Linked DNA regions of Bosea sp. 685. Each later gene encodes a partner of the first gene's protein in a complex. Links are inferred from orthologs where the notes say so. Each region holds a gene or a part of one and is shown on either strand. Other genes may lie near its edges.

Region 1 (14,372 bases):
GCGCGCTCGCGCTGTTTGCCTTCGACTGGCCCTGGTGGAGCGCCGTCATCCTTTTCAGCTTCCAGGGTTTTGGCTTCTTCCTGCTGCACGGCACCTTCCAGGCGCAGGCGACTGAACTGGCGCCGAGCGTGCGCGGGTCGGCGGTCGCCCTGTTCGCCTGCTGCTTCTTTCTTGGTCAGGCGATGGGGCCGGTGGTGATGGGCGTGCTGATGCACCTCATCGGCACGGGCGCCGCGATCGTGATCTTCGCCATCGCGATCGCCACGCTCGGGCAGCTCACGCCGCGCATCCTGCCGCTGGCCGGCAGCCGAACCTGATCAGCGACCGCGATAGGGCGCGACGCCCTGGTCGGGCAACCAGAGGCCCTTGGGCGGCTCGTCCGTCTGCCAGAACACGTCGATCGGGATGCCGCCGCGCGGATACCAGTAGCCGCCGATGCGGAACCAGACCGGCTGCAGCAGCTCGACCAGCGTCTTGCCGATATTGACGGTGCAGTCCTCGTGGAAGGCGCCATGGTTACGGAAGGCGCCGAGATAGAGCTTCAGCGACTTGGATTCGACCAGCCAGTCGCCCGGCAGATAGTCGATCACCAGGATGCCGAAATCGGGCTGCCCAGTAACCGGGCAGATCGAGGTGAACTCCGGGCAGGTGAAGCGGGCGAGATAGTTCGTGCCGGCATGCGGATTGGGCACGCGGTCGAGGCGCGCCTCCTCCGGCGAGGCGGGCAAGGCGCTGTGCTGGCCGAGCTGCAGGGTCGAGGCGTCGAGGGTCATCGCGAATGCTCCTTGAAGGCGGCCTTTTATGACCTCGGAGCCGCAAACGCCACCCGCCCCTTTCCGTTCGGCGCTGCGTTGGCTAGAAGCGCGCCATCAATCCTGTCCTGCCGTTCTCCGGAGCCTCCCATGACCGCGATCATCGACATCATCGGCCGTCAGATTCTCGACAGCCGCGGCAACCCGACCGTCGAGGTCGATGTCGTGCTCGAAGACGGCTCGATGGGCCGCGCCGCCGTTCCCTCCGGCGCCTCGACCGGCGCGCATGAGGCGGTCGAGCTGCGCGATGGCGACAAGAGCCGCTATCTCGGCAAGGGCGTGCTCAAGGCGGTTGAGGCCGTCAATGTCGCGATCGCCGAACAGCTCGTCGCCATGGACGCCGAGGATCAGGTCGCCATCGACGCGGCAATGATCGAGCTCGACGGCACCCCCAACAAGAGCAAGCTCGGCGCCAACGCCATCCTCGGCGTCTCGCTCGCCGTTGCCAAGGCCGCTGCCGAAGCCTCGGGCCTGGCACTCTACCGCTATGTCGGCGGCACGCAGGCGCGCGTCCTGCCGGTGCCGATGATGAACATCGTCAATGGCGGCGCCCATGCCGATAATCCGATCGACTTCCAGGAGTTCATGGTCATGCCGATCGGCGCGCCCTCCTTCGCGGAGGCGCTGCGCATGGGCTCGGAGATCTTCCACACGCTGAAGAAGGCGCTGCACGACGCCGGCCACAACACCAATGTCGGCGATGAGGGCGGCTTTGCGCCGAACCTGAAATCGGCCGAAGCCGCGCTCGATTTCGTCATGCAGGCGGTCGAGAAGGCGGGCTACAAGCCCGGCGAGGACATCGCGCTGGCGCTCGACTGCGCCGCAACCGAGTTCTTCAAGGATGGCTCCTATGTCTATGAAGGTGAAGGTAAAACCCGCGATCCCAAGGCGCAGGCCAAATACCTTGCCAAGCTTGTCGGCAATTATCCGATCGTCTCAATCGAGGACGGCATGGCCGAGGACGACTGGGAGGGCTGGAAGGCGCTGACCGACGCGATCGGCTCGAAGTGCCAGCTCGTCGGCGACGACCTCTTCGTCACGAACGTGACGCGCCTGTCGCGCGGCATCAAGGCGAAGACGGCCAACTCGATCCTGGTCAAGGTCAACCAGATCGGCACGCTGACCGAGACGCTGGCTGCCGTCGAAATGGCGCAGCGCGCCGGCTATACCGCCGTGATGTCGCATCGCTCGGGCGAGACCGAGGATTCGACCATCGCCGATCTCTCGGTCGCGACCAATTGCGGGCAGATCAAGACAGGCTCGCTCGCCCGCTCCGACCGGACGGCGAAGTACAATCAGCTCCTGCGCATCGAGGAAGAGCTGGGCGCACAGGCGATCTATGCCGGGCGCGACGCCCTAAAGGCCCTCGCCTGAGGGGCTAAAGCACTGAAGAAAATGCGTTAAAACAAAGGCCTAGAGCAATTTCCGATCCAATCGGACCGGAAATTGCTCTAGCCAAGCCGGCTAAAGGCGTGGCAACAGGCTGGACGCCCGCGACAGCGTCCAGAAGCCCGCCGCGCCGACAGTCCCAACGGCGCTCGACATGACGTCGCCGACACGCGCGACCGGCTCGGGCACGGCCCGGCCGAGGATCGTCGGCGCCGGCCGCGCCACAGCCACGGGTTCGAACCCGTCCGACACTGAAGCGGCTTCGACCACCTGAACGGCCGGCAAGATCAATTGCGGCGCCGCTTCCGCGACCTGGCGCGAGCGCTCACCCGCCGGCGCGGTCTTCTCACCCGCCGGCGCGGCTTTGCGGACAGGGGGCAGCACCTGCACCGTCCGCGCATGAACCTCGGCGGTCACGACCGAGCTGGGCTGAGGCGCCGGCGGCAATCCGGTCTCGGGCTGCGCCCAGGCCACCGCCATCGGCATCGCCGAAGCAGCCGGCACGATCAGGCCGCGCCCGCTCAGCGATTGTGTCAGCGCCTCGCCGCCTCCCGCATCGTGATGGCGCTCCCTGATCTTGCCGTCAGGCGCGACGGGAGAGACCCAGCCCTGAGATTCGGCCTTCGCCGCGATCAGGCCAGGCGCGGTCGTAACCGCCTCGGGCAGAGCGAGAAACGCCGCCGCGACCGCAGACGCCACGATCGAGACCGCAGCCTGGTTACCGACATGGCCGAGAAAGCGCTTCGAACCGGCGAAGACGGAGGAAAGGGTCATATTCGGTTCTCCATGAACCTGCCCAGAGAACCGCCTGCAGCCGGCGCGAGAAAGGCCGAAGCAAGGTGCAATTAAGATCGATTATCTCAGTTTGTTTCTGCTGCGCCGCAAAGTCTCTGCTGCGCTGCGAAAAATCGCACAGCTCCCATGCATCGTAACCTCTAACGGGAGAGACGACGGAAGCGATAACAAGGGGGCATGCACAAGGTCGCACCGCTTTCGGAGTCCATGCTGGCGCGAGACCGCCTGCGCTGGCGGCTCGCCTTTGGCGGCATGGTCGTGGCCATGGCGATCTTCGGCGCGAACTTCGTCGTCAGCCGGCATGCCATCCTCAACGGGCTCAGCCCGCATGACCTGCTGGCGCTGCGCTTCGGCACGGCGGGGCTCATCCTGCTGCCGACCTTCCTTTCAGGCGGCCTCTCCACTTGCGGCGGCATCGGCTGGGGCCGGGGCGCCACGCTCGCGATCATGAGCGGGCTGCCGATGAGCTATCTGCTGCTGACCGGACTGACCTATGCGCCGGCTGCTCATGGCGCGACGATCGGCCCGGGATTGGTGACCGTGATCGGCATCGTCGGCGGCGTCATCCTGTTCGCCACGGCGTTGACGCGGCAGCTCTTTCTCGGCATCGGCGCGGTGCTCTTCGGGCTCGCCTGCCTCGCCATAGCGGGCAGCACGCACACCAATCCCACGATCCTTCTCGGCGATCTCTGCTTTGTCGGCGTCGGGTTGATCTGGGGATGCTATCCCTTGCTGATCCAGCTCTGGCGCGTCGATGCGCTGAAGGCGACCGCGATCGTCTCGGTGCTGTCGATGGCCTATCTGCCCTTCTACGCGCTGTTCTATTTTCGCGGCTTCGATGTCGCGCCCTGGTGGGTCATCGCACTGCACGGCATCAATCAGGGCGTGCTCAATGTGATCCTGGGTCTGTGGATCTGGAGTTGGGCCGCGCGCGTGCTGGGGCCGGCCGTGGTCGGCCGTTTCCCGCCGATGATCCCCGTCATCGGCACACTGCTGGGCATCCCCGTCCTTGGCGAAATCCCGAGCGGCCTCCAGATCGCCGGCATCGGGCTGATCATCGGCGGCTTGTTCATCGCCTCCTGGCGGCGCTCAGCGCCGGCCGCGCTTGAGCTGCATCAGGCCGAGATTCCAAACTATGCAGATGACGAGCCCGAGCCCCAGCGATAGGCCGGAACCGAGCGCCACTGCGCTCAGATGCACACTGCCGATCGCCAGCCCGAAGCCGATCAACCCGAGCGCGCTGTTGGCGATGACGGCCGCCATCGCCGGCCCGCCGATGCGCGGCTGCAGCATCGCGATCATGCTCGACAGCACGACCGGGAAGGCCGCGAGCACGCCTGACCAGGCCGGGCCGACATGGCTGCTGAGCGTGGTGACCGTGCCCGCCAGCATGGCGACAGCGCCCGCGCGCAGCGGGATCGCATACCAGGGCCGGGCCGACACCGCCTTCGGCCGCGCCGCGAGATAGGGCCGGAACAGCAGGTGCAGCGCGCCGAAGCCGACGACGGTAGCGCAGGTCAGGACGATGAAAGGTGGTTCGAGCGCCCGCAGCGTCATCGCGGCCACCAACCAGGCCGCCAGCGCCGCACCAAGGCTGAGCAGCGTGCCAAAGCGCTGCGCCAGCAGGACATAGGCCAGCGACAGCCCGGTATTGGCGAGATTGGCCGACATGCTGCCAAGCGCACCGGCCGCCAGGAAAGCGGGCTCGTGCTCCAGCGCGAGGAAGACATAGACCGGTCCCGCCGAGATCGGCAGCGTCGCGATCATCGCCGCGACCATCGGCCCGGAGCGCTCGGCCAGCAGCGAACAGCCGACGACGACAGACGCCGCGACCGCCATCTTGGCGAAGAGCAGGACGAACCAGGGATCGATCACGCCGGCTCGCCAGCGGTTTCGCCCCGCGCCCAGCCTTCCTTGGTCTCGACGATGAAATCCTGGAGCCGCCCCTGCGCGATCGCGGCGCGCAAGCCCGCCATCAGCTCCTGATAATAAGCCAGATTGACCCAGGTCAGCAGCATCTTGCCGAGCATCTCTTCGGCCTTGACGAGGTGGTGCAGATAGGCGCGCGCATAGCCATTCGCAGCCTGGCAGGACGATTGCGGATCGATCGGCCGCGGATCGTCGGCATGCTTGGCATTCTTCAGGTTCATCCGGCCGAAACGCGTGAAGATCTGGCCGTGGCGGCCGGCGCGCGTCGGCATCACGCAGTCGAACATGTCGATGCCGCGCGAGACCGCCTCGACGAGATCGTCGGGCGTGCCGACGCCCATCAGATAGCGCGGTTTCTCCGCCGGTAGATACGGCTCGACGGTCTCGATCATCGCCAGCATGATGTCCTGCGGCTCGCCGACGGCCAGCCCGCCGATGGCGTAGCCCTTGAGGTCCATGGCGACGAGCTCGCGCGCACTCTCGATCCTGAGCGCCGGCACCGCCCCGCCCTGGACGATGCCGAAGAGCGCCCGCCCGGCCGGATTGCCGAAGGCCGTCTTGCAGCGCTCGGCCCAGCGCAGCGACAGACGCATCGCTTTTTCCGCGACCTTGTCCTCGCAAGGCAGCGAGACGCATTCATCGAGCTGCATCACGATGTCGGAGCCGAGCAGGTTCTGGATCTCGACCGAGCGCTCGGGCGTGAGCACATGCTTCGAGCCGTCGATATGCGACTGGAAGGTGACGCCCTCCTCCGTCAGCTTGCGCAGCTGGGAGAGCGACATCACCTGGAACCCGCCGGAATCGGTCAGGATCGGGTGCGGCCAGTTCATGAATTTGTGCAGGCCGCCGAGCTTCGCCACGCGCTCCGCGCCCGGCCGCAGCATCAGATGATAGGTGTTGCCGAGCACGACATCGGCGCCGAGCGCCTTGACCTGCTCAGGGTACATGCCCTTGACGGTCGCGGCGGTACCGACCGGCATGAAGGCCGGCGTCCGAATGACGCCGCGCGGCATGCGGATCTCGCCGGTGCGGGCGGCGCCATCGCGAGCGGCAAGATGGAAGCTGAAATCGGTGGTCGTGGATTGGAAGGTCATGGCCTGCGAGTTAGCCCAGCACAGTGCCTGACGGAAGTGCAGTGCGCGCTGGGCCGACGTGACGCAACGGCTCGGCCTCAGCCCAGCGCGCCTGCATAGGCCTCCGGCTTGAAGCCCACCAGCGTCTTGCCGCCGAGATCGAGCACCGGGCGCTTGATCATCGAGGGTTGGGCCAGCATCAGCGCTATCGCCTTCCCGGCATCCAGCCCCTGCTTGTCGGCATCGGGCAGGGCGCGAAAGGTCGTGCCGGCACGGTTGAGCACCGTTTCCCAGCCATGCTCATCGACCCAACGCGCCAGGGAGACGCGGTCGATGCCGCTCGCCTTGTAGTCGTGGAAGGCATGGGCGACGCCGCGCGCCTCCAACCAGCTGCGCGCCTTCTTCATCGTGTCGCAGTTCTTGATGCCGTAGATCGTGATCGTCATATCCGCCTCGAATCCCTTCAGCGTCGCGCCAGTTTCTCATAGCGCTTGATCAATCGCTCGCGCTTCAGGCGCGAGAGCCTGTGAATCCAGAACATGCCGTCGAGCTGGTCGATCTCATGCTGGAGACAGACCGCGAGCAACCCCTCAGTGTCCTCCGAGCGCTCATTGCCGTCCGGGTCCCGATAGCGGACCGACAGCTTTGCATGTCGCTCGACCTCCTCGGTCACACCCGGCATGGAAATGCTGCCTTCCTCGTGCCGGATCATCTCCTGAGAAGCCTGGAGGATCTCCGGATTGACATAGACTCGAACGCCATCCGCGCCCGGCAACTCGATCACGACGACGCGCCGTGCACTGCCGATATGCGGGGCTGTGATGCCGATGCCGGGAGCGTCCCGCATCGTGTCGATGAGATCCGTGACAAGCGTGCCGAGCTCATCGTCGAAATCGACGACCGGCTCGGCCGGCAAGCGCAGCCGCGCATCGGGATAGCGGACGATCGGGCGCACCGTCATGGCGAGCAGATCGCTTCGCGTCCACCCGCAAGCTGCTTCACCTCAACCTCGTTCGACTGTTCAAAAGGCATCGCAACCTGTTGGAATATCGTAGTATCTGAACCGGACTGACGGCTTGAGTACGACCGGCGCGGCAAGCGTTCCGGTAGCCCCTGCCCTCCAAGGCGTCTAGTCCCTTCATTGCTGCTCAATAGCCCGGGCCTTTGCATTGGCAAGCTTTGCAGGCCCACATTGCTTCACTCTCGCCTCTCGCCGCTTCACGCGCCGTCGAATTCCTTCCGGAATTTTTCGCTGACCGCGACGCTCTCGCGAAACCGACCGATCGAGAAGGGCTCGAGCGGCGTCGGTGTTGTTCCGTCGACGATCATTTCGCTTAGGCAAAGCCCGACGCCCGGCCCGATCTGGAAGCCGTGGCCGCAGAAGCCGAAGGCATGGAAGAGACCCGGCATCGTCAGGCTCGGGCCGATCACCGGGATCATGTCGGGCAGATAGCCCTCGATGCCGGACCAGACGCGGATGACGTGGCATTGCGCCAGGATGGGGGCGACCCTGGCGAGCGCACGCATCGCGGCCAATGTCTTGGCCGGAGGGACAGGGGCGCGATGATTGACCGGATCGGCCACTGTCCGCGGATAGCCCGCGAGGATGATATTGCCGCGCGGGATCTGCCGGAAGATCACCGAGCCGTCGATGGCCTGGATCGAAGGCTCGATCAGATAGGGAAAGGGCTCCGTGACAAATTGCGGCGGGCCGGCCGGAACAATCGGCGCAGTTTCGCCGAAGCGCTCGGCGATCGCGACCGCCCAGGCTCCCGCCGCATTGACGAGAGTACCGCAGTTCCAATGCCCGCCATCGGCCGTCTTCACCGCAAAACCGTCGCCGCTGCGCGCGACATCGGTGACGCAGGCGTTCTCGATGATGCTCACGCCCAACGCTCGTGCGGCGCGCGCGACGGCAGGCGTCACCAGCCTTGGATTGGCCGTCGCATCGCGCGCCGAGAAGGTCGCGGCCACCGCCCGCTCGCTCAACCAGGGCCAGCGCTTGCGCAACTCGGACGGTCCCAGGCGCTCGATGGCGAGGCCATGGGATTCGGAGACCTGCGCATAACCTTCAAGCTTCGCTCTCTCCTCGTCGTCATAGGCGAGATAGAGATGGCCGGTCTGCGCGAACTCGCAATCCTCGCCGATCAGCGCCTCGATCTCCTCCCAGAGCGCCTGCGAGCGCAGCGAGAGCGGATATTGACCGGGAAAGCGGCCCTGGAGCCGCAGATTGCCGAAATTCGTGCCGCTCGATTGCGCGCCGACGACGCCTTTCTCGATCAAGACGACGCGCTGCTTGCGCCGGGCCAGGAAGAAGGCAGTCCAGACGCCGATCAACCCGCCGCCGACGATCACGACATCTGCCGTATGCCTGCTCATGGCGCCTCGCCCGCCACGCAGAGCGCGATCGGCTTGACCGGCGCCTGGACTCGCAGCCGGCCGGCCTGTTCGCCTGCGATCCCGGCTGCGCCCGCGACGATCTCCTGCAGCGCCGGGCCGCAGACACGGCCCTGGCAGCGCCCCATGCCGCAGCGTGTCATCGCCTTGACCCGGTTGATCTCGACCGGGCCGAGCTGCTGCGCCATCGCCCGCCTGATCTCGCCGATGCGGACCTCCTCGCAGCGGCAGAGCATCACGTCATCCGGCAAGGCGCGGATCTGCCCGACCGGCCAGGCGAAAGCTTTCGCTAGCCCCTTCTGGAAGCCGCGCAGCCGAGCGAGCCTGCGGCGGAGCGCAAGGCGCGCCCGCTCATCGACCGGCGAGCCGAGATCGACGAGCAGCGCCATCGCCGCGAGCCCGCCGCTGGTCTCGGCCGCATCAGCCCCGCCGATCGCGGCCCCGTCGCCGGCGAGATAGAGGCCCGGCGCGGCGCGCCCGTCAGCGTCGCATTGCGGCAGCCAGAGCCGGAAGGCCTCGTCAAAGTGGAGCGTCGCGCCGGCGAGCTCCGCCAGTTGCGTCTCAGGCTTAAGACCATAGCCCAGCGCAATGGCATCGCAGGAGAAATGACGCCCGCGCCCACGCCTATCACGCAGGATCAAGGCTTCGACATGGCCGTCGCCGACCACCTCCACCGGTGTCACACCATGCAGGACCGGAACGCCTGCCAGCATCGCGCCACCCAGATAGGACAGGCCGCGCCACAGCGTGCGCGGCGAACGGGCCAAGGCCGGCAGCGCCGCCAGCTTGCTCGCGAAAGGCGTGGTGTCGGCGATGGCCACGATCTCGCAGCCAAGCTTGCGGTATTGCGCCGCCGCGAGGGCCAGCAGAGGCGACGAGCCAAGGAAAGCGACGCGCCGGCCGATCAGGCACCCCTGGTCCTTGAGCGCGACCTGCGCTCCGCCCAGCGTGAACACGCCCGGCAGCGTCCAGCCCGGGAACGGCGCGATCTTGTCCATCGCGCCGGTTGCGAGCACGAGCGCGTCGAAACGCAGCGTCGCGGCAACACCCGCCTGGACCACATGGAGCGTACGGTCCTCGACCGCCCAGACCAGCGTCTGCGGGCGGTAGTCTATCTGCGGCAACAACCTGGCGAAGCGGGCGTGCAGCGCCTCGTATTTGCCGGCCTCCGTGCCCATCAGCGCCGCCATGTCGAGATCGAGACCGGGCGACGGTCGGCGATAGCCCTGGCCGCCGGCCTGCCGGCCCTCGTCGACCAGCACGACGCGATGGCCATGCGCGCAAAGCCGCTCGGCGGCATTGATGCCGGCTGGGCCGGCGCCGACGACAACGATCTCAGCCACGCAAGGCATCCAACCCTGGCGGCTGGCTGCGCAAGACCATGCCTGCCATCGCATTGGTGGTGCAGGCGCGCAATCGCCCAGTCGTATCCGACCAGACCCAACAGTCCTGGCAGGCCCCCATCAGGCAGAAGCCGGCGCGTGGCTCGCTGCCGAACTCCGTGCGCCGCAGGAACGAGCGCTGCGTCAGCAGAGCGGCGAGCACGCTCTCGCCTTCAGACGCCTCTACCGCCTCTCCGTCGAAATGGAGCGTGATGCGTGGCCCCTGCCGAGACACGGCCCGTACGAACTGGCCGGCGTGATCATCCATCCCCACCCCCCGCATCATTCTATCGCAATGCAATAAGATAATGCGGATGATGATAGACGCGCAGCCGAACTGTCAAGCCGCGTGCCGCGCAGCCTCCCTCAGACCCGCGAGATCGCGTGGGCGGCGGCGATGATCAGGGAGGAGTAGCGCGTCACGACCTCCTCGCGGCTGTAGCGCGAACACGACACCGCGACATTCACCGCCCCTTCCGGCCGGCCGCGATGATCGAGGATCGGCGCCGCGATCGACGCGTCGCCCAGATAGAACTCCTCGAAGGCTGTCGCGTAACCCTGCGCCCTCGCCTCCCGGATCTTGCTCACCAGGCTCTCGCGCTGCCATGTCGTGGAGGGGGTATGGGGCTGCAGGTCGGAGCGATCGATGATAGCCAGCGCCTCGGCCTCGGGCAGCCGGGACAGCATCGCGATGCCAGGCGCCGTGCAGTAAGCCGGCATCCGCGTGCCGATGATGACGTCCGTGTTCAGCACATGCCGGCTGAGGAAGCGCGAGACGAAGATGATCTCGGTGTCCTCGAGCATGGTCAGGTTGACCGTCTCCTCGGTCTCCTTGCTGAGATGCATCAGATAAGGCATCGCCCGATCGACCAGCCGGCTGCTGCGGAAGAAATGGTAGCCGAGGTCGAGCGTCTTGGCGGTGAGCTCGAAGCGCTTGGTCTCGCTGTCCTTGCTCAGGAAGCCGAGCTTGACCAGCGTATGGGTGAAGCGCTGGGCCGCGCTCAGATCCATCCCGGTCACGGATGCGACCTGCGACAGGTTCAGCGTCGGGTGCTGACGGCCGAAAGCCGAGAGCACCCGAAAGGCCTTCTCGACCGACATCACCATCAAGGCGTCGTCTTTCCTCTCGGCCTTATCGTCCGAGGTGGCGGCGCGTTTGCGGCCGGCGGGGCTCGCGTCAAGCGTGGACATGCAGGTCTTCTCCTTCCCCGATCAATGGCCGCGACCACCCCGGTTGACAAGGTAACCTCATTGGCGTTGATTGAATAATAGAAATTATCGCATTGTAATAGAAATTCATCGGGAGACGGAATCCATGCAGGCATTCGTTCTAAGCGAGGTTCGCGGTCCGGTCGGGATTCTGACGCTGAACCGCCCTGAGGTGCTGAATGCGTGGAACGCACCGATGCGGGCGCGACTGGTCGAGGCGCTCGATGAGCTCGAAGCCAATGAGGCGGTGCGCGCCATCATCCTGACGGGCGCTGGCGACCGGGCTTTCGGGGCCGGCCAGGACCTGAACGAGACCAAGACCTTCGATCCCGACCGCGCCGAGCTCTGGATGGGCGAGTGGGAGCGCCTCTACGATCGGCTGCGCTCGCTCTCCAAGCCGCTCATCGCCGCGCTCAACGGCGTCGCGGCGGGCTCGGCCTTCCAGGTCGCCTTGCTCTGCGACCTACGCATTGGCCATGACGGCGTCACCATGGGCCAGCCGGAGATCAATTCCGGCATTGCCTCGGTGACCGGCCCCTGGATCATGCGCGAGATGATCGGGATCGCCCGCACCATCGACCTGACCCTGACCGGGCGGATGATGGATGCCGACGAATGCTTCCGGATCGGCCTGATCAACCGGATCGTGGCGAAGGAGAAGGTGACGGAGGCGGCGCTGGCACTCGCCACGGAGCTAGCCGGAAAGCCACCTGTCGCGATGCGTCTCAACAAGGCCCGCTTCCGCGAGGTTACGGAGGCAAGCTTCCGCGAGTGCCTCAAGGCCGGCATCCGCAACCAGCGCGAGGCTTATGCCACCGGAGAACCCGCCCGCATGATGGAAGAATTCCTCGCAAAAAGAGCCGCGCGCAAAAGCGCCTGAACGTATGCAGCCTGAGCCTGACGTCACGATCACCCATGGGGAAATTGCGGAAAACCGCGTGAAGGGGAGATGTCTATGACCAGCAAGACGATGAATCCGAACCGGCGCGACCTGCTGCAATTGGCAGGTGGCGTTGCCGCCGGTGCGATGCTCGCACCGGCCTTGATCGGGCGTGCCAATGCGGCGACGCAGATCACGGTCGCCGATCCCGGTGGACCTTTCGGTCCCGCTTTCCGCAAGGCCTTCTACGACCCTTACGAGAAGGCGACCGGCAACAAGGTCGTCAACGTCGCCCGTGAGGCGGAGCCGACCGCCCAGTTCAAAGCGATGGTCGAGACCAAATCCTACACATGGGACGTCTGCACGCTGACGCTGTCGGCGCGCGACATCCTGGCCTCCCAGAATCTGCTCGATCCGATCGGCTTCTCGCATGCCGACGTACCGCAATTGATGCCGGAGGCGATTTCGGACAACTTCATGGGCACGGACGTCTATTCGACCGTTCTGGCCTATCGCACCGACCGGGTGAAGAACGCGCCGACGAGCTGGGCCGACTTCTTCAACGTCGAGAAATTTCCGGGCCGCCGCGCCCTGCGCAAGAACCCGATCGACTCGATCGAGCAGGCGCTGCTTGCCGACGGCGTGCCGCTCGACAAGCTCTACCCGCTCGATATCGAGCGCGCCTTCAAGGTGCTCGACAAGATCAAGCCGCATATCGCGGTCTGGTGGACCGGCGGCGCCCAGTCGACGCAATTGCTGCAGAGCGGCGAGGTCGACATGATCCCCGGCTGGAATGCGCGTTTCCAGGCCGCGATCGATGGCGGCACGCCGGCCAGGATCGTCTGGAACCAGGGCCTTTACTCGATCGAGGGCTGGGCCATGCCGAAGGGCGGTCCGCGCGCCGAGGCAGCGCGGCAGTTCATCAAGTTCTGCTCGTCGCCGCAGGCGCAAGCCGTCTACACCGAGATCCTGGCCTATGGGCCGACCAATCTCGACGCTTACAAGACGATTCCCACTGAGCGCGCCAAATCGCTCCCGACCGCGCCGGACAACCTCAAGCTGATGGCGATCGCCAATGAGGCCTGGTGGAGCGCCAACCGCGCCGCCGTGACCGAGCGCTTCAACGCCTGGCTGCTGACCTGAGACCGGTGACTGTGGCAGCGATCCAGCCTCACGGCGGCGAGAGGCCGCCCAAGCTCGTCGTCGAGGGGCTGTGCAAGCGCTATGGCGCGACCACGGCCCTCGAAGCGAGCTCGCTCAGCGTCGCTGAAGGCGAGTTCCTCACGCTGCTGGGCCCTTCGGGCTCCGGCAAGACGACGTTGCTGCAGTTGATCTGCGGTCTCGTGGAGGCCAGCGAAGGCCGCGTGATCATCGACGGGCGCGACCAGTCGCGCACGCCGGTGCATCAGCGCGACATCGGGCTGGTGTTCCAGCACTACGCGCTGTTCCCCCATCTGACGGTTGCCGAGAACATCGCCTTTCCGCTCAAGATGCGCGGCCGGCCAGCAGCCGAGATCACCAGGCGCGTCGCAGACACGCTCGAGATGGTCCATCTCGGCCATCTCGCCCAGCGCTTTCCGCGCGAATTATCGGGCGGACAGCAGCAGCGGGTCGCGCTTGCCCGCTGCTTCGTCTACCAGCCCTCGATCATCCTGATGGATGAGCCACTGGGCGCGCTCGACAAGAAGCTGCGCGAGCATATGCAGATCGAGATCAAGCGGCTGCATCGCGAAAGCGGCGCGACCATCGTCTATGTCACGCATGATCAGGAGGAGGCGCTGGCGCTTTCCGACCGGATCTGCCTGATGAACCATGCCAGGATCGAGCAGCTCGGTACGCCGCGCGAGATCTATGAGCGGCCGCGCACCGCCTTCGCAGCCGACTTCATCGGCATCTCGAACATCTTCCGGGGCACGGCGACCGCCAATGGCTCGCTCGAAACCGCGCATGGCCTTTTCTCCCTGCCCGATGGCGCGCGCTGCGACAACGGCAAGGGCGCCCTGGTGATCCGGCCGGAGCATCTGCATCTCGGCACCGAGGCCGGCAACAGCGTCGCCGGAACGGTCAGCGAGATCGTCTATGCCGGCTCGGAGACACGGATCATCGCCAGGCTCGATGACGGCGCCGCGCTCGTGCTTCGCCTCGGCCCCGGCGAAACGGTTCCCGGCCTCGACGAGCGCATCGTCGCCGGCTGGCAGCGCGACAAGGCGGTGCTGGTGTCATGAGCGGCGCGATCGCAGCCAAGCAACGTCTGGCGGGCTGGCGGCTGCCGCGGCTAGGCCCGCTCTGGCTCGCGCTGCCCGGCGTCATCTTCCTCGGCATCTTCTTCGCCTATCCGGTCGCACAGCTCCTGGGCCTGAGCCTCGTCGATCCCGCGACCGGCGCCTTCTCGATAGCCACCTATCAGCGCATCGCCGGCACGGATGTCTATCTGCGCGTCCTCGGCATCACCTTCCGCATCGCCGGCTACACGGCGATGTATTCGCTGCTGATCGGCTATCCCCTG
Region 2 (14,863 bases), 370 kb from region 1 along the record:
TTCACCAGCTGATAGGGCTGCAGCACATAGGAGCGGATCTGGTGGCCCCAGCCGATATCGGTCTTCGAGGCCTGCTCGGCATTGGCCTTGTCTTCGCGCTTCTTCAGCTCGACCTCATAGAGGCGCGCGCGCAGCATGTCCCAGGCCTTGGCCTTGTTCTTGTGCTGCGATCGTTCCTGCTGGCACGAGACTGCGATGCCTGACGGGATATGGGTGATGCGGACAGCCGAATCGGTCGTGTTGATGTGCTGGCCGCCCGCGCCCTGCGCCCGGTAGGTGTCGATCCGGCAATCGGATTCGTTGATGTCGATGACGATGCGGTCGTCGACAACGGGATAGACCCAGACCGAGGCAAAGGAGGTCTGCCGCCTGGCATTCGAATCGAACGGCGAGATCCGCACGAGCCGGTGCACGCCCGATTCGGTCTTCAGCCAGCCATAGGCGTTGTGCCCCTTGAACTGCAGGGTCGCCGATTTGATGCCGGCGGTGTCGCCGTCCTGGTATTCCAGCGTCTCGACCTTGAGCTTGCGCCGCTCGCCCCAGCGCCGATACATCCGCAGCAGCATCTCGGCCCAATCCTGGCTTTCGGTACCGCCCGCGCCGGGATGGATCTCGAGATAGGTGTCGAGCATGTCGGCTTCGCCCGACAGTAGCGTCTCGACCTGCCGGCGCGCCGCCTCGGCCTCGACAGTCTTGATAGCGCCCTCGCCCTCGGTGATGGAGGCTTCATCCTCCTCCATCTCGCCGAGCTCGATCAGCGTCAGCGCGTCGTCGAGATCACGTTCGAGCTTGACGATGCCGTTGATCTGATCCTCGAGCGAGGTGCGCTCGCGCATCAGCTTCTGCGCGGTGTCGGCATCGTTCCAGAAATCGGGCCCCTCCGAGAGGGCGTTTAGTTCGGCGAGACGGCGTTGTGCTTGATCCCAGTCAAAGATGCCTCCTCAGCAGTCCAATCGACTGCTTGGCGTTGTCGAGCTGGGTCTGGATTTCAGGACGCATGGGCGTGTCAGAACTTTCGCTGAAGCTTCTTGAAGTGAAGTGCTGAGATAGGGGTGAAAGCGCCGGCTGTAAACGCCCGACGGCGTCATGGCCGGCCTTGAGCCGAGCATCTCCTGCAAGAGCTTCCTGCTCCTGCAAGAGATTCCCGGGCTTGCGCTTCACCTCACCCAAGAATGAGGTGTCCGGGTCAGTACAGGCCGCCCGTCCCGGAACCGACCGAGCGCCCGCCACCGGGCGAGACGTTGAGCGGGGTCGAGCCATCGCCGGCGGCCCCGATGACGGAGTAGCTGTCGGGCGGCGCGGTACCGGGCTTGAATGCCTCCAGGATGCCGCCCTCGCCGCCGCTACGCATGCCGGTCTTGGGATCGACCCGGATCAGCTTGATGCCAGCAGGCACGCGGAACGGCGTCGCCGGCTTGTCCTTGAGCGCCGCCATCATGAAATCGCGGAAGATCGGCGCGGCGTACTGGCCGGCTGTCGCGGAGGTGCCGAGCGACTTCGGCTTGTCGAAGCCCATATAGACGCCGACAGCGAGGTCCGGCGAGAAGCCGACGAACCAGACGTCCTTGGCCTCGTTGGTCGTGCCGGTCTTGCCGCCGAGCGGCTTGCCGACGGACTTCACCACCGTCGCCGTGCCCGCATTGACCACGCCTTCGAGGATGGAGACCATCTGATAGGCGGTCAGCGGATCGAGAACCTGGTCGCGGTTGTCGACGAGGCGCGGTTCACGCTGATTGTTCCACTTTTCGGCGTCGCAGCCTTCGCAGACGCGCTGGTCGTGCCGGAAGATGGTCGCGCCCCAGCGGTCCTGGATGCGGTCGATCAAGGTCGGGCGGATGCGCTTGCCGCCATTGACGAGCATGGCGTAACCGGCGGTCATCCGCATCACCGTGGTCTCGCCGGCGCCCAGCGCCATCGAGAGCACGGGCAGCATGTCGTCATAGACGCCGAAACGGCGGGCATATTCCGCGATCAGCGGCATGCCGACATCCTTGGCGAGCCTGACCGTCATCAGGTTCTTGGAAAACTGGATGCCATAGCGAAGAGTATGAGGCCCGGTCGACTTGCCGTCGTAGTTTTCCGGCCGCCACATGCCGAGCCCACCGCCCTGGTCGATCTCGATAGGGCCGTCGAGCACGATGCTCGACGGCGTATAGCCGTTGTCGAGCGCGGTGGCGTAGACGAAGGGCTTGAACGAGGAGCCGGGCTGGCGCAACGCCTGCGTCGCGCGGTTGAATTCCGACTGGTCATGCGAGAAGCCGCCGACCATGGCGAGCACGCGGCCGGAGAACGGATCCATCACGGTGATGGCGCCGTTGACCTCGGGCAACTGCCGCAGGCGGACCTGGCCCGGCCGGTTGTCGATGGGCTCGACATAGACGACATCGCCGACCGATACGGCCTGCGACACGCGTGCACGCCGCGTCCATTTGATGCCGTCGGGGCCGAGCGCCACGGTGGTCCGTTCACTGCGCAGCGCGCCTGAGGTCTCGTTGAGCGGGTGGAGGCCGATGCGAGCCGTGTCGCCGGTGACATCGAGAACGACGCCAAGGCGCCAGGGCGCGACATCGCCGAGCACTTTCAGCTCGCCGATCGCCAGGCCCCAGTCGCGCGCGCTCAGGTCGATCTTCTGGATCGCGCCGCGCCAGCCGCGCGCCTCATCGAAACGCACCAGCCCGTCGACCAGCGCCTTGCGCGCCATCAACTGCATCTTCGGGTCGACGGTCGAGCGCACCGAGAGGCCGCCTTCGAGCAGCTTCTTCTCGCCATAGCGATCCTGCAATTCGCGGCGAATTTCTTCGGCGAAATAGCCGGCGGCGATGTTGTTGGGCGAAACCGTGCGCGGATTGACGCCGAGGGGCTGCTTCTTGGCCGTGTCGCCGGCTTCGCGCGTGACGTAGCCGTTCTCGACCATACGATCGATCACATAGTTGCGCCGCTCGATCGCGCGCTCGCGGTTGCGGAAGGGATGCAGATCGGTCGGTGCCTTGGGCAGCGCGGCCAGATACGCGACCTCCTGCAGGTTCAGTTCATGCACCGACTTGCCGAAATAGTTCAGCGCCGCCGCGCCGATGCCATAGCTGCCCTGCCCCGGAGCCGGAGCGCCGAGATAGATCTCGTTGAGATAGAGCTCGAGGATCTTGTCCTTCGAATAGGTCGCCTCGATGCGCAGTGCGACCAGCGCCTCGCGAATCTTGCGCTCGTAGTTCTGCTCCGAACCGACGAGGAAGTTCTTCGCGACCTGCTGGGTGATGGTGGAGGCGCCCTGCGGCCTGCGATTCGAGCCGCGGCTGCGAAAATTGGTGATCGCGGCGCGCACGAGCCCTTCGGGATCGACGCCGACATGCTTGTAGAAATTCTTGTCCTCGGCCGAGAGATAGGCCTGGATGACGAGCTTGGGCACGGCCTGGATCGGCATATAGAGCCGGCGCTCGCGGGCAAATTCCGCGATCAGGCTGCCGTCGCCGGCATGGACGCGCGTCATCACCGGCGGCTCATAGTTCCTGAGCTGAGCCGAATCGGGAAGATCCTTCGAGTAATGCCAGACGAGACCGGCCGCGCCCACGGCGCCAATCACGAAGACGATCGTGCCGGCGGCAAAAAGCCACCCGAAGAGTCGCAGAACAAACCGCATAGGAGGCCCTGGCCCTCACTGTCATGGCTAGCCAGCCCGAAAAACGGGCAGCGTGAATCAATTCTATAGCATAACAGAGATGGCGGAACCGTGGCCTCAGGACCACAATTTCACGCCAAAGCCACCTGCTCGCCAAAGCCACTTGCTCGCGAAAGCCACTTGGCTCAGCGCCGGTTCTCCGCAGCCTTGCCGGCAGGCGGGCGGCCCTGCGCGAAATACCCGTCGACCGCGGCATGCACGGCCGCCACGGCCTGCGTCCGCCAGGCCGCCGAATTGAGCAATTCCGCATCCTTCGGGCTCGACATATAGCCGAGCTCGATCAGCACGGAAGGAACATCGGGCGCGCTCAGCACACGGAACCCCGCCGAGCGGAGCGGCACCTTGTGCATCTTTACCGAGCCGCCGAGCGTCTCGACGAGATTGCGCGCGAACACCGAGGAGAAGGTCCGCGTCTCACGCTTGGCCAGATCCATCAGGATGCCGGCGACGTCTTGCGTATCCTCGCTCGAATCGAGGCCCGCGACCGTGTCGGCCTGATTTTCCTTGGCCGCCAGCCGGGCCGCTTCCGCATCGGTCGCGCGCTCGGAGCCCGTATAGACCGTGGCGCCGCGCACATCCTGCGCCTGCGTCAGCGAATCCGCATGAATCGAGATGAACAGATCAGCCCCCGCCTCCCGCGCGATCTTCACCCGCTCGCCCAGCGGCACGAAGCGATCCTCATCACGAGTCATCAGGATGCGATAGCGCCCGGACGCTTCCAAGCTCTCCTTCAGCGTCATGCCGAAAGCCAGCACGACCGTCTTTTCCGCAATCGACGCCACCACCGTGCCCGGGTCGATGCCGCCATGGCCTGGGTCGATGACCACGAGCTGGCGGGTATCTCCGGCAGGCTTGACGATCTCGACCGGTGATATGGCCGCCTCGGGGCGCGTTTTCGAGGCCTCATTCGCCGCCGCCTGGAACTCCGCCCGCGAGGAGCGCTTCAGCTCGACCACGAGCTCGCCGAAGCCGCCGCGCCGGTTGCGCATCTCGGCGCGCGCGACGAGAGCGGGCTGCGCCAGGTCGATGATGATGCGCGAGCGCTCGGCCGTGAACAGGCCGAAACGGAAGGCGCTGACGAAGCCCGCGCCATTGCGCCCGGTCGTGGGCTGCATCTGGAAATTGACGGACGGCAAATCGACGATCACCCGGTCGGGCGAGGCCATCACAGATGTGCTGACGGCAACAGGCCGCGACAGCGCCACGGTCAGGCGGATGATCTCTCCGGCCTGCTCGATCCTGGCGTCGGTCGCGACCGGAAAATCATTGGCGGGCCCGGGATTGGCGTCGCCGGCGCTTACGCAGACAACGGCAAGCCAGGAGCCGAGAAGCACGCGCGAAAGCAAGCTCGCGCTGCGACGGACAAGGCCGGCGCGGAGGCTGCGGAAAGCTGGGCTGCGAAAGCGGAGCAAAGGGGTGATTGATCCCTGTCTGCGTCACCGACGCTTAACCATAAGGGCGCGAGGCCTTAACAGGGCGTTACCACGCCCGTCCCCGACCGTGAACCATGCTTGCCTGCCTCACCGTCACGATGGCTGGATGATGTGACTTGCAAATCACTGTCACCTGTCTGTAATGGGGATGGTTGCATTGCGAAGCCGCCCATGGTGCGCATCCGGATCCGAGGATCCGTCGGCGTCCGGGGTCAGGTTTAAGGCGGCCGACCCTTCCGGGTTCGGCCGCAGCAGCGCAACCGCCAACGGATCGTCCGCGGACGGCCGGCGTCAGCCACGAAAGTTCGGCGCCTGGCTAGGTCTCGCGAGCGTGCAAACGCGGCGTGCTTCGTCTTTAGGCGAGTGCGTCGCAGGTCAGGACAGATGTCGGGGCATACGACGCCGCATTTTTCATCGGTGATTCGTCCATACCTGCGGGACTGTGCCGGGGCGTTTGCCCGGCCAGGTTTCCCGAGCCGCTATCCTGTCTCGATCGAACACTTCCCCGTCCCAGACGCCGGCTTGCGCCGGCTTTTGCTCCTGCAACATGCCGGCTTTCGCCGGCCTTCACGCGGCGCCCCTGCCCGCGGCAGCGGATTCTCATCCGCAGCCCGGCGGGTTTTGATGGCGGCCGCGCCCATGGAAAATTCATATGGCCAACAAGATGCTCATCGACGCCACCCACCCGGAGGAGACCCGGGTCGTGGTGGTTCGCGGATCCCGCGTCGAGGAATTTGATTTCGAATCCGCCAGCCGCAAACCGCTGCGGGGCAACATCTATCTGGCGAAGGTGACGCGCGTGGAGCCCTCGCTCCAGGCCGCCTTCGTCGAGTACGGCGGCAACCGCCATGGCTTCCTTGCCTTCTCCGAAATTCACCCGGATTACTACCAGATCCCGGTCGCCGACCGTCAGGCGCTGATCGCCGAAGAGGCGCGCGCCGACCGTGAGGAAGAGCGCGATGAGGAGAAGCGCGAAAAGCGCGGCGGCGGTCGTCGCGACCGTGGCCGCCGAGGCGACCGCGACGGGCGCGCCAAGAAGGCGTCCCATGACGAGACCGTCACCTCCGAGATCGAGGCCGACGGCAAGGGCGCCGCGATGGTCAATGAAGGCGGGCCTGCCTTCGGCGAGGAATTCGCACCGTCAATCACCGAATCCGCGACCGAGGAAGCCGTCGAGAACGCACCCTCGCTGACCTTCGAGACGGAAACGGTCGAGGCCCTCGCCACGGACGAAGCCGCGCCGGAAGGCGAAGAGGCCCGCAAGCCGGCCGAGGACGAAGAGGACGGCGAAGACCACGCTCACGAAGACGGCGAGCATGAGGAGCCCGAGCAGCTCGGTGGCGGCGACGCGCTCGACGACATCTCCGAGCGGCCCCAGCGCCATCATCGCCGCCAGTACAAGATCCAGGAGGTGATCAAGCGCCGCCAGATCATCCTGGTCCAGGTCGTCAAGGAAGAGCGCGGCAACAAGGGCGCGGCACTCACTACCTATCTCTCGCTCGCCGGCCGTTACTCGGTGCTCATGCCCAATACCGGCAAGGGCGGCGGCATCTCGCGCAAGATCACCAATACCGAGGATCGCAAGCGCCTGAAGGAGGTTGCCTCCGAACTCGAGGTGCCCGAGGGGATGGGCATCATCCTGCGCACCGCCGGCGCCTCGCGCACCAAGGTCGAGATCAAGCGCGACTACGAATATCTGATGCGGATGTGGGAGAGCGTGCGCGAATTGACGCTCGCCTCGGTCGCGCCGGCGCTGGTCTATGAGGAGGGCAACCTCGTAAAGCGCTCGATCCGCGACCTCTACAACAAGGACATCGACGAGGTTCACGTCGCCGGCGAAGAGGCCTACCGCGAGGCCAAGGACTTCATGCGCATGCTCATGCCGAGCCATGCCAAGAGCGTGAAGGCCTATCGCGAGCAGACGCCGCTCTTCGCCGGGTTCGGCGTCGAGAGCCAGCTCGACGCGATGTTCTCCAACAATGTGACGCTGAAATCCGGCGGCTATATCGTCATCAACCAGACCGAGGCGCTGGTTGCCATCGACATCAACTCCGGGCGTTCGACCCGCGAGCACAATATCGAGGACACCGCCCTCAAGACCAATCTCGAAGCGGCGGAGGAGATCTCCCGCCAGCTCCGCCTGCGCGACCTGGCCGGCCTCATCGTGATCGATTTCATCGACATGGAGGAGAACCGCAACAACCGCGCTGTCGAGAAGAAGCTGAAGGATTGCCTCAAGGACGACCGCGCCCGCATCCAGGTCGGCCGCATCTCGGCCTTCGGCCTGCTTGAAATGTCGCGCCAGCGCATTCGCACCGGCGTGCTCGAGAGTTCGTCCGTGCCCTGCCCGCATTGCGCCGGTGCCGGCATGATGCGCTCGGCGGCTTCCGTCTCGCTGCAGATCCTGCGCGCGCTTGAGGAAAACCTGATCAAGAGCGCTTCGCATAACCTCACCGTCCGCACCCGGCCGGAGGTCGCGCTCTATGTGCTGAATCAGAAGCGCGCCCATCTCACCGATCTGGAAACCCGCTTCGCCATCGCAATCAGCATTACGGTCGACGCAACCCTGCTCGGCACGCGCTATTTCGAGGTCGAGCGCGGCGAGTTCGTCGGCAATGAAGGCCGCATCGTTCCGACCTCCTTCAAGGCGGAGGCGATCCCCGCCGATATCGACGATGACGCGCTCGACGCCGCCGCTGAAGCCGAGGCGCTCGGCGCCGAAGACGAGGGCGTCGAAGCAGGCGAGGCCACGACAACTGCTGCCGCCAATGATGACAAGCCGGACCGTGGCGATGGCGAAGCGCGCGGCGAAGGCGGCCGCAAGCGCAGGCGTCGTCGCCGGCGGCGGCGTGGCGGCGAGCGCGACGCCAATGGCGTGCGCCTCGACGGCGGCACGGATGCCGAGGGCGATGAGGATGGTCAGGACGACGACGAGGACGGCGATGAGAACGCCACCGAATCGCAGGAGACCGAGACCGTCGCTGCGGCTCCCGAGCCGGTCGTGACCGAAGTGGCGGCAGAGCCGGAAGCCGAGGCGGACGCCAAGCCGCGCCGCGGCCGCCGTGGCGGACGCAAGCCCAAAGTTGACGCCGAGACTCTGGCTGACACTGAGGCTCGGGTCGAGGTCGCCAAGGTCGTGGACGCTCCCGAGGTGGTGACCGAGGCCGTCACGGTCGAGGCTGAAGCCGCCCCGGCCGAGAAGCCCAAGCGCAGCCGCGCCCGCAAGAAGATCGTGCCGATCACCGAAGACGGTGAAGCAGCGCCGGTCGTCGCAGAAACCGCGCCGGCTGAGCCCGTCGCCGCAGAGCCGGTCGCTGCCGCGCCTGTTCCGGAACCAGAGCCCGCCCCCGTTCCTCGCGTGGTCGAGGAGCCGGTCGCAGTGGTGCTGACCCCGCCCGACCCGGACCGCCCCAAGCGCGGCGGCTGGTGGAACAAGCTGGCCGGCAGGAACTGAATGACAAGGCCGCTGCGGAACACCGCAGCGGCCTTTTTCATGAGGCGAGATGCTTGTGATGCCGCCGCCCCGCAATCGCGAAAGACAGGTGCTGACCGCGATCTGCATCGTGGCGCTCCTCGGCTTGGCCTGGATGGGATGGCAAGCGCTCGGAGGGCTTGGCGTCGGAATCCTTGGCCTTCTCGTGCTGTTCGTTGCGGTCAGGGTCGAACTTGAAGGCAACGGACCGGTCGGCGCGCAATCGAACCCGGAGTTCTATGCCAGACAGGTGCGTGCCGAGCGCGAGCAGCCTCACACCGACCGAGTGAGTCGCCGGGCGGAAAATGTGGCGTTCCTTTCATCAGCACGCGTCGGCGTGGCGGCGGGCGCTGTTCTTACTGTAGTCGGTTTCGGGCTGCTGTTTTCTGGAGCCGCGCCCAATGGGCCGATCGGCCTCTTTGAGCTTGGCGATATTTTTGTGAGTCTGTTTTTGAAGGGGCGGCCTTGGTGAAATGGCCGGCCGCTCAGTACGCGCCATTTTGAGCTCAGGCGCAGCTCAACTTGGCTTTCCCCGCGCCGGCGACGCGCAAATCACCCCGCCGCCGGCGCGAGCGGGCTGGGCGGCGGCACGGCGCTGATTGCCGCCGCTGCGCCGGCTTGCCAGGTCGCCTCCCCGCCACGCACCGTCACGGCGTTCGAGGCGAAGGGCACCCCCGCCTCGTTGAGCGCGCGATAGACCCGTTTCAACGCCTCGCGCTGGAGCGAGGAGGCCTGGTTCGGCTTGGCGGTGAATTTCAACCGGATGACGATGGCACTGTCGGTGATGTCGGCAACGCCCTGCATCTTGAGCGGCGCAATGAAATGCGGCGCGAATTCCGGATCTTCGAGCAGGGCCAGGCCCGTTTTCTTGATCGCCTTGCGCGCCTTTTCGATATCCGCCGAGTGATCGAGCCGAACGTTGAACTTCAGCGTCGCCCAGTCGCGGCTGGCATTGGTGAGGGAGGGAATCTGGCCGAACGGCACCGTATGGATCTGCCCGCTCTGGTGGCGCAACTGCATCGAGCGCAGCGATATCTTCTCGACCGTGCCCTTGAGCCGCCCGGTATCGACATATTCGCCGACGCGGAAAGCATCCTCGATCATGAAGAAGAAGCCGGAGACGATGTCGCGCACCAGCGCCTGCGAACCGAAGGAAATGGCGAGCCCCAGAATGCCGAAGCCGGCAAGCAAGGGGCCGATATCGACGCCGAGCCGCGACAGCACGACAAGCCCGGTCAGGCCGAAGACCGCGCCCAGCACGACGCCGCGCAGTACCGGCAGCACGGTGGCTAGTCGCGATGGGATGCTCTCTTCATGCGTGGCGTCCTCATCGACCGGCATCGTCGCGCCGCGCTTGGGCGCATAGGCGTCGAAGAAGCCCCGCAGGAAGACGAGGGCGACCCAGCCCGCGAAGGCGAGCATGGCGACGCCCGCCACCCGCTGCGAGAAGGCGGAGAATTCCGTCGAGCTCACGCCGAGGAGGAAGCCGCCCCAGAGCCGCGCCAGCAGATAGAAGCCGCCGACCCAGATCACGCCCCCGGCAGCTGCCCGCGCCGCATGGCCGAGCGCGAGCGTAAGCGGCGCGCGCTCGCCCAGGGCGGCGGCATGCGCCTGCCGGCAGGCCATCAGGCTGGTGATGCCGACCGCGAGGATCGGCACCAGCACGATGATGAGCTGCGTCAATCCGGCAGCCTCGGCCCAGCGTGCTCCACCCTCCATCATCGCCGCCGCGTTGCCGACCATCCAGATCGCCACGGCCGAGGTGGCATAGAGCCAGCCGGCCCCGGCTGCGATCATCCGCCGGCCTGGCCCCGGCTCATGCGATGATTCGAGGATGAGCGCCGCAAGATCGTGTCGCGCATCGATGAACCACCAGGCCTTGAACAGCGTCACGGCAATGCCGCCCAGCGTGAACAGCCCCGCGACCGGGCCGGGGCCGGCTGCGTGCTGGCCTGTGACCGCGGTCGTTAGCAGGATCGGCGAGGCGATGCCGAAGAAGACGAGCAGGCCGAAATGCCGGTCGGCCCGCCGCAGCGGCATGATCCGTCGTTCCGGCACGCCGGGAGAGAGCAGGAAACGTCCAAGGGTCAGATGTCCGGCCCCGATCACGACGCCGTTGGCGATGACACGCAAGGTCGTCGCGGCAAGATCGGGTTCGGGCAGCCAGAGCATGCGCGCGGCATGCAACGCCGCCAGGCCGACCGTGAGCGTCATCAGATCCTGGAACAGTCCCCAGGACGACGCGATCAGGCGCGGCGTGAATTCAGGCCCTTTGGGCCGCAGCCGACGCGCGAACCAACCTGCGGTCGCGAAACGGAACAGCCCCGCCGCGGCGATCGCGAGCGCCAGGCCAGCGACGATTCCCCAGCCGGCCGGAAGCCCGCTCGCACCGTTGCGGTTCTGCGCCCAGGCGCTCCGCCAGGCGTCCGGCAGCGCGGCCAGGCGCGGCACCGCGCTCACCCCTTGGGTCAGCCCATCGACGAAATGATCCCAGAACGCCTCGACCCGTGTTTCGCCCTGATCCGGGCTGCTGCTTGCCGGCGGCGTGGCAGCGTTGCTCGCGACCGCCGCTGGCGCAGCCTGGATGGGCTGGTCCTTGCCGGCGATTCTGATCTCGACCTTGTGGCCGCCGGTCGACAAGGCGTCGACCAGCTTGCGCACCGTCTCCGGTGTTTCGTCGCCCCGCAGGGTCAGCGTGACATTCGCGTTGCCTTGAGCCTGCGCGTCGCCTTGAGCCTGGGCGAAACCCGCGGACGCAAAACCCAGAGTGGCCAACACGAACAAGAGCAGCGCCAGGGTGCAGGACGCGACCGACTTGCTCGAAGACGCAAAGCAATGTCGCATCGAACCCGCTCCCAACACCAAGGACAGCGCGAGTTGCACGGGAATCCCCGCTCTTGGCAAGCGCCGGGCTCACTATGCCCGCTTTGCGCTCAGCCGCGCTTCAGCCAGGCCCCGATCCGTTCGACTGCCTGCTCGCATTCCGTGAGCGAGCCAGCGAAGGAGAGCCGCACCGTACGGGCTCCACGGCTTTCGTCGAAATCGAGCCCGGGCGTGATCGCGACGCCGGCCTGGTTCAGAACATCGCGGCAGAAGGCCATGGAATCGTTCGAATATCTGCCGATGTCGAGATAGATGTAGAAGGCCCCGTCGACAGGCAGGAACTCACCCAGCCCGATCTCCGGCAGGGCCTTCAGCAGATAGGCGCGGTTTGCAGCGTAGCCGGCCTTGATCGCCTCGCACTCCGCGGTCGCCTCGAAAGCCGCCTCGCCTGCGACCTGGCTGAGATAAGGCACCGAGATCGACAAATTCTGCTGCAACCGCTCGATCGTGCGCACCAGCCGCTCGGGCACCACGAGCCAGCCGACGCGCCAGCCGGTCATGCAGTAATATTTCGAGAAGGAGTTGACGATGATGGCGTCGGGATCGGCGGCAAGCGCTGTCGTCGCCGGCGCCTCATAGGTCAGCCCGTGATAGATTTCGTCGGAGATGTACCAGAGGCCGAGCCGACGACATTCCGCCGCTACGGCTGCGATGGCGTCGGGGGCCATCACCACACCGGTCGGATTGGCGGGGCTCATGGTCAGCACGCCGGCGAGCGGAGCCTGGGCATGGGCTCTTGCGATCAGCTCCGGCGTCAGCGCGAAACGGGTCTCGGGCCCGACCTCGATCGCGACCGGCTCCAGCCCCAGCGCGATCAAGATGTTGCGATAGGCCGGATAACCCGGAGCAGTGATGGCGACGCGCGCGCCAGGCTGGAAACAGGCCAGGAAGGCCAGGATGAAGCCGCCCGAGGAGCCCGTCGTCACCACGACGCGCTGCGCCGCCACGGTGACGCCATAGCTGTCCTGATAATGTCGGGCGATGCGTTCCCTCAGCGAATCCGTGCCGAGCGCCTGAGTGTATCCGATGCGGCCATGCTCCAGCGCGCGGCCGGCCGCCGCGCGGATCGAGGCCGGCGTCGGCGCGGAAGGCTGCCCGACCTCCATATGCACCACCGAACCGCCATTCCGCTCGATGGCGGCGGCCTGGTTCATCACATCCATGACGATGAAGGGCGAAACGCGCTCGGCCCGTGCGGCAAGCGCGGGGATAAGGAGGCTGGAAGGGGCTGGCTGGGTCATGCCGGTTGCCGTAACCGAGCAGCCCTCATCTCGCAACCGCTGTCACAGCTGTGATTTGACGCAGTCCCGGCAAGAGCCCAGAAGCAATTTTGAAGGTTTTTCGAAACCATGATGGGGCGAGATGCCCTGCCGGCCAGCGCCGGCCTGCCCGAAAGGACGACGATGATCGCGCTTCCCTTCCTTCTGCGCCTTGACCTTGCGGTGCTGCGCCGCGCCGGCCTCGCGCTCTCCGCGCTCCTGGTTGCCGGCAGCCTGACGATGGCGCCGGCCCGCGCGCAAAGCTCGGCTCTCACCCCCGAGCAGCGCAAGGCCGTGGTCGATCTGATCCGCGAGACGCTGCAGCAGAACCCCGAACTGGTCCAGGAAGCGCTGGTCGAGATCGAACGCCGCAACACGGTCGCCCAGGCTGAGGCGCAGCGTAGCGCCGTCACGGCCGAGAAGGCCCGCCTCGTCGATCCCGCCACCTCGGCGATCGTCGGCAACCCGCAGGGCGACGTCACCATCGTCGAATTCATGGATTACAATTGCGGCTTCTGCAAAAGGGCGCTGGAGGATGTCCGCGCGCTTGCCAAGGAAGACCCGAAGCTCAAGGTCGTGATCAAGGATTTCCCGATCCTCGGACCGGATTCGGTCGAGGCCAGCCGCGTCGCGGTCGCGGCCATGAATCAGCTCCAGGGCGCGAAATATTTCGAGTTCCACAACAAATTGATGGCGACCAAGGGACGCGTCAACGGCGCCAAGGCGCTCGAGGTCGCCAAGGATGCTGGTGCCGACATCGAGCGCCTGAAGAAGGACATGGACGCCTCGGCGACCAAGGCCGTGATCGAGGACACCGTCGCTCTGGGCGATCGTCTGGGCCTCACCGGCACGCCCGCCTTCATCCTCGGCGACGAGGTTGTCTTCGGCGCAGTCGGCCAGGCGGCGCTGAAGGCCAAGATCGACGCCGTCCGCAAATGCGGCAAGGCGACCTGCAGCGGCTGAGCCCTGCCGACTTTGGTCGGGCTTCGCCCTTCCCCTGCCGGTCCGCAGCGTTTATGAGGGCGGCGTCTGCCGCTTTCATGCGGTGCTGGAATCACCGCGCACCATGGTCGCCGTCCACGTCCTCAACGGTCCCAATCTCAATCTGCTCGGCACCCGCGAACCCGCCACCTATGGCGCGGTGACGCTGGCCGGCGTCGAGGAGAGGCTGAAGGCCAAGGCGCTCGCGGCCGGCGTCGAGCTGACCTTCCGCCAGACCAATTACGAGGGCGAGCTCGTCAGCTTCATCCAGCAAGCGGGCCTCGCTGGTGCGGGCATCGTCATCAATGCCGGCGCCTATACCCATACCTCGGTCGCATTGCGCGACGCGATCAAGGGCACCGAGGCGCTGGCCATCGAGGTGCATGTCTCAAATGTCCATGCCCGCGAGGAGTTCCGGCACCATTCCTACATGGCGCCGGTCTGCGTCGGCGTGATCTGCGGCTTCGGCGTCGCAAGCTACGATCTTGCTTTCGACGCGATCGTGCCGCTTCTGCAGAAGCGGCTCGCGAAACCGGCGGCCTGAACCGCCAGTATCTTCCACAGGATGGCGTGAGCGCGCTCAGCGCTCCGCTGCCAAGACGACAAAGACGGTGACACCGCCATGGCGACCAAGAGCCCGATCGACCCCGAACTTGTGCGCGAACTCGCGCAACTCCTGAACGAGACCGATCTGACCGAGATCGAAGTCGAGAAGGGCGATCTGCGCGTCCGCGTGGCCCGCACCATCACGGCAACGGTGCAGGTGCCCGCTTCCGCTGCGCCCCTGCCCGTCGCAGCGCCCGTCGCCGCAGCCCCGGTCGAGGGCAAGCCGTCCGCCGCCCATCCCGGTGCGGTCGCCTCGCCGATGGTCGGCACGGCCTATCGCCGCGCTTCGCCGGAGGCCAAGCCCTTCGTCGAGGTCGGCAGCATCGTGAAGGCGGGCGAGCGCGTCCTCCTGGTCGAGGCGATGAAGACCTTCAACGACATCGTCGCCCCCCGCGCCGGCAAGGTCGTCGCGATTCTGGTCGAGGACGGACAGCCGGTCGAATATGGCGAGCCGCTGCTGGTGATCGAGTGAGCCGGGCCCCGAGCGAGGATGGCCGATCCGATTTGGGCTTCAAGATGTTCGACAAGATCCTGATCGCCAACCGGGGTGAGATCG

The links.
Region 2: the proteins of eno (region 1) and RMR04_RS14855 are in contact, whole or in part, in a solved structure (PDB 2FYM), measured with the Escherichia coli proteins. The link is inferred for Bosea sp. 685 from one-to-one orthologs.

What each region holds. Positions count from the first base shown.
Region 1 is NZ_CP134779.1:2,463,986-2,478,357, reverse strand. What follows is about bases 140-3,044. They hold eno (phosphopyruvate hydratase), read left to right. Parts: upstream 140-902; coding sequence 903-2,186; downstream 2,187-3,044. Other genes in these bases: RMR04_RS13125 (hypothetical protein), read right to left, coding at 2,277-2,975; queF (preQ(1) synthase), read right to left, coding at 318-773; RMR04_RS13140 (MFS transporter), read left to right, coding at 140-317. Also shown: more of RMR04_RS13140, read left to right, coding at 1-139; RMR04_RS13120 (DMT family transporter), read left to right, coding at 3,204-4,163; RMR04_RS13115 (hypothetical protein), read right to left, coding at 4,086-4,871; tRNA guanosine(34) transglycosylase Tgt, read right to left, coding at 4,868-6,019; RMR04_RS13105 (ArsC family reductase), read right to left, coding at 6,097-6,444; RMR04_RS13100 (peptide deformylase), read right to left, coding at 6,462-6,959; RMR04_RS13095 (NAD(P)/FAD-dependent oxidoreductase), read right to left, coding at 7,217-8,377; RMR04_RS13090 (FAD-dependent oxidoreductase), read right to left, coding at 8,374-9,738; RMR04_RS13085 ((2Fe-2S)-binding protein), read right to left, coding at 9,731-10,045; RMR04_RS13080 (IclR family transcriptional regulator), read right to left, coding at 10,144-10,968; RMR04_RS13075 (enoyl-CoA hydratase/isomerase family protein), read left to right, coding at 11,093-11,866; RMR04_RS13070 (ABC transporter substrate-binding protein), read left to right, coding at 11,942-13,009; RMR04_RS13065 (ABC transporter ATP-binding protein), read left to right, coding at 13,015-14,091; RMR04_RS13060 (ABC transporter permease subunit), read left to right, coding at 14,088-14,372. UniProt on the Escherichia coli protein: Catalyzes the reversible conversion of 2-phosphoglycerate (2-PG) into phosphoenolpyruvate (PEP). It is essential for the degradation of carbohydrates via glycolysis.
Region 2 is NZ_CP134779.1:2,836,089-2,850,951, forward strand. The notes cover bases 5,365-8,760. They hold RMR04_RS14855 (Rne/Rng family ribonuclease), read left to right. Parts: upstream 5,365-5,758; coding sequence 5,759-8,560; downstream 8,561-8,760. Other genes in these bases: RMR04_RS14860 (hypothetical protein), read left to right, coding at 8,619-8,760. In the rest of the region: RMR04_RS14840 (hypothetical protein), read right to left, coding at 928-1,170; RMR04_RS14845 (penicillin-binding protein 1A), read right to left, coding at 1,187-3,634; RMR04_RS14850 (N-acetylmuramoyl-L-alanine amidase), read right to left, coding at 3,799-5,019; more of RMR04_RS14860, read left to right, coding at 8,761-9,050; RMR04_RS14865 (mechanosensitive ion channel family protein), read right to left, coding at 9,131-11,422; RMR04_RS14870 (pyridoxal phosphate-dependent aminotransferase), read right to left, coding at 11,512-12,702; RMR04_RS14875 (DsbA family protein), read left to right, coding at 12,814-13,683; aroQ (type II 3-dehydroquinate dehydratase), read left to right, coding at 13,787-14,245; accB (acetyl-CoA carboxylase biotin carboxyl carrier protein), read left to right, coding at 14,324-14,779; accC (acetyl-CoA carboxylase biotin carboxylase subunit), read left to right, coding at 14,824-14,863. UniProt on the Escherichia coli protein: Endoribonuclease that plays a central role in RNA processing and decay. Required for the maturation of 5S and 16S rRNAs and the majority of tRNAs. Also involved in the degradation of most mRNAs.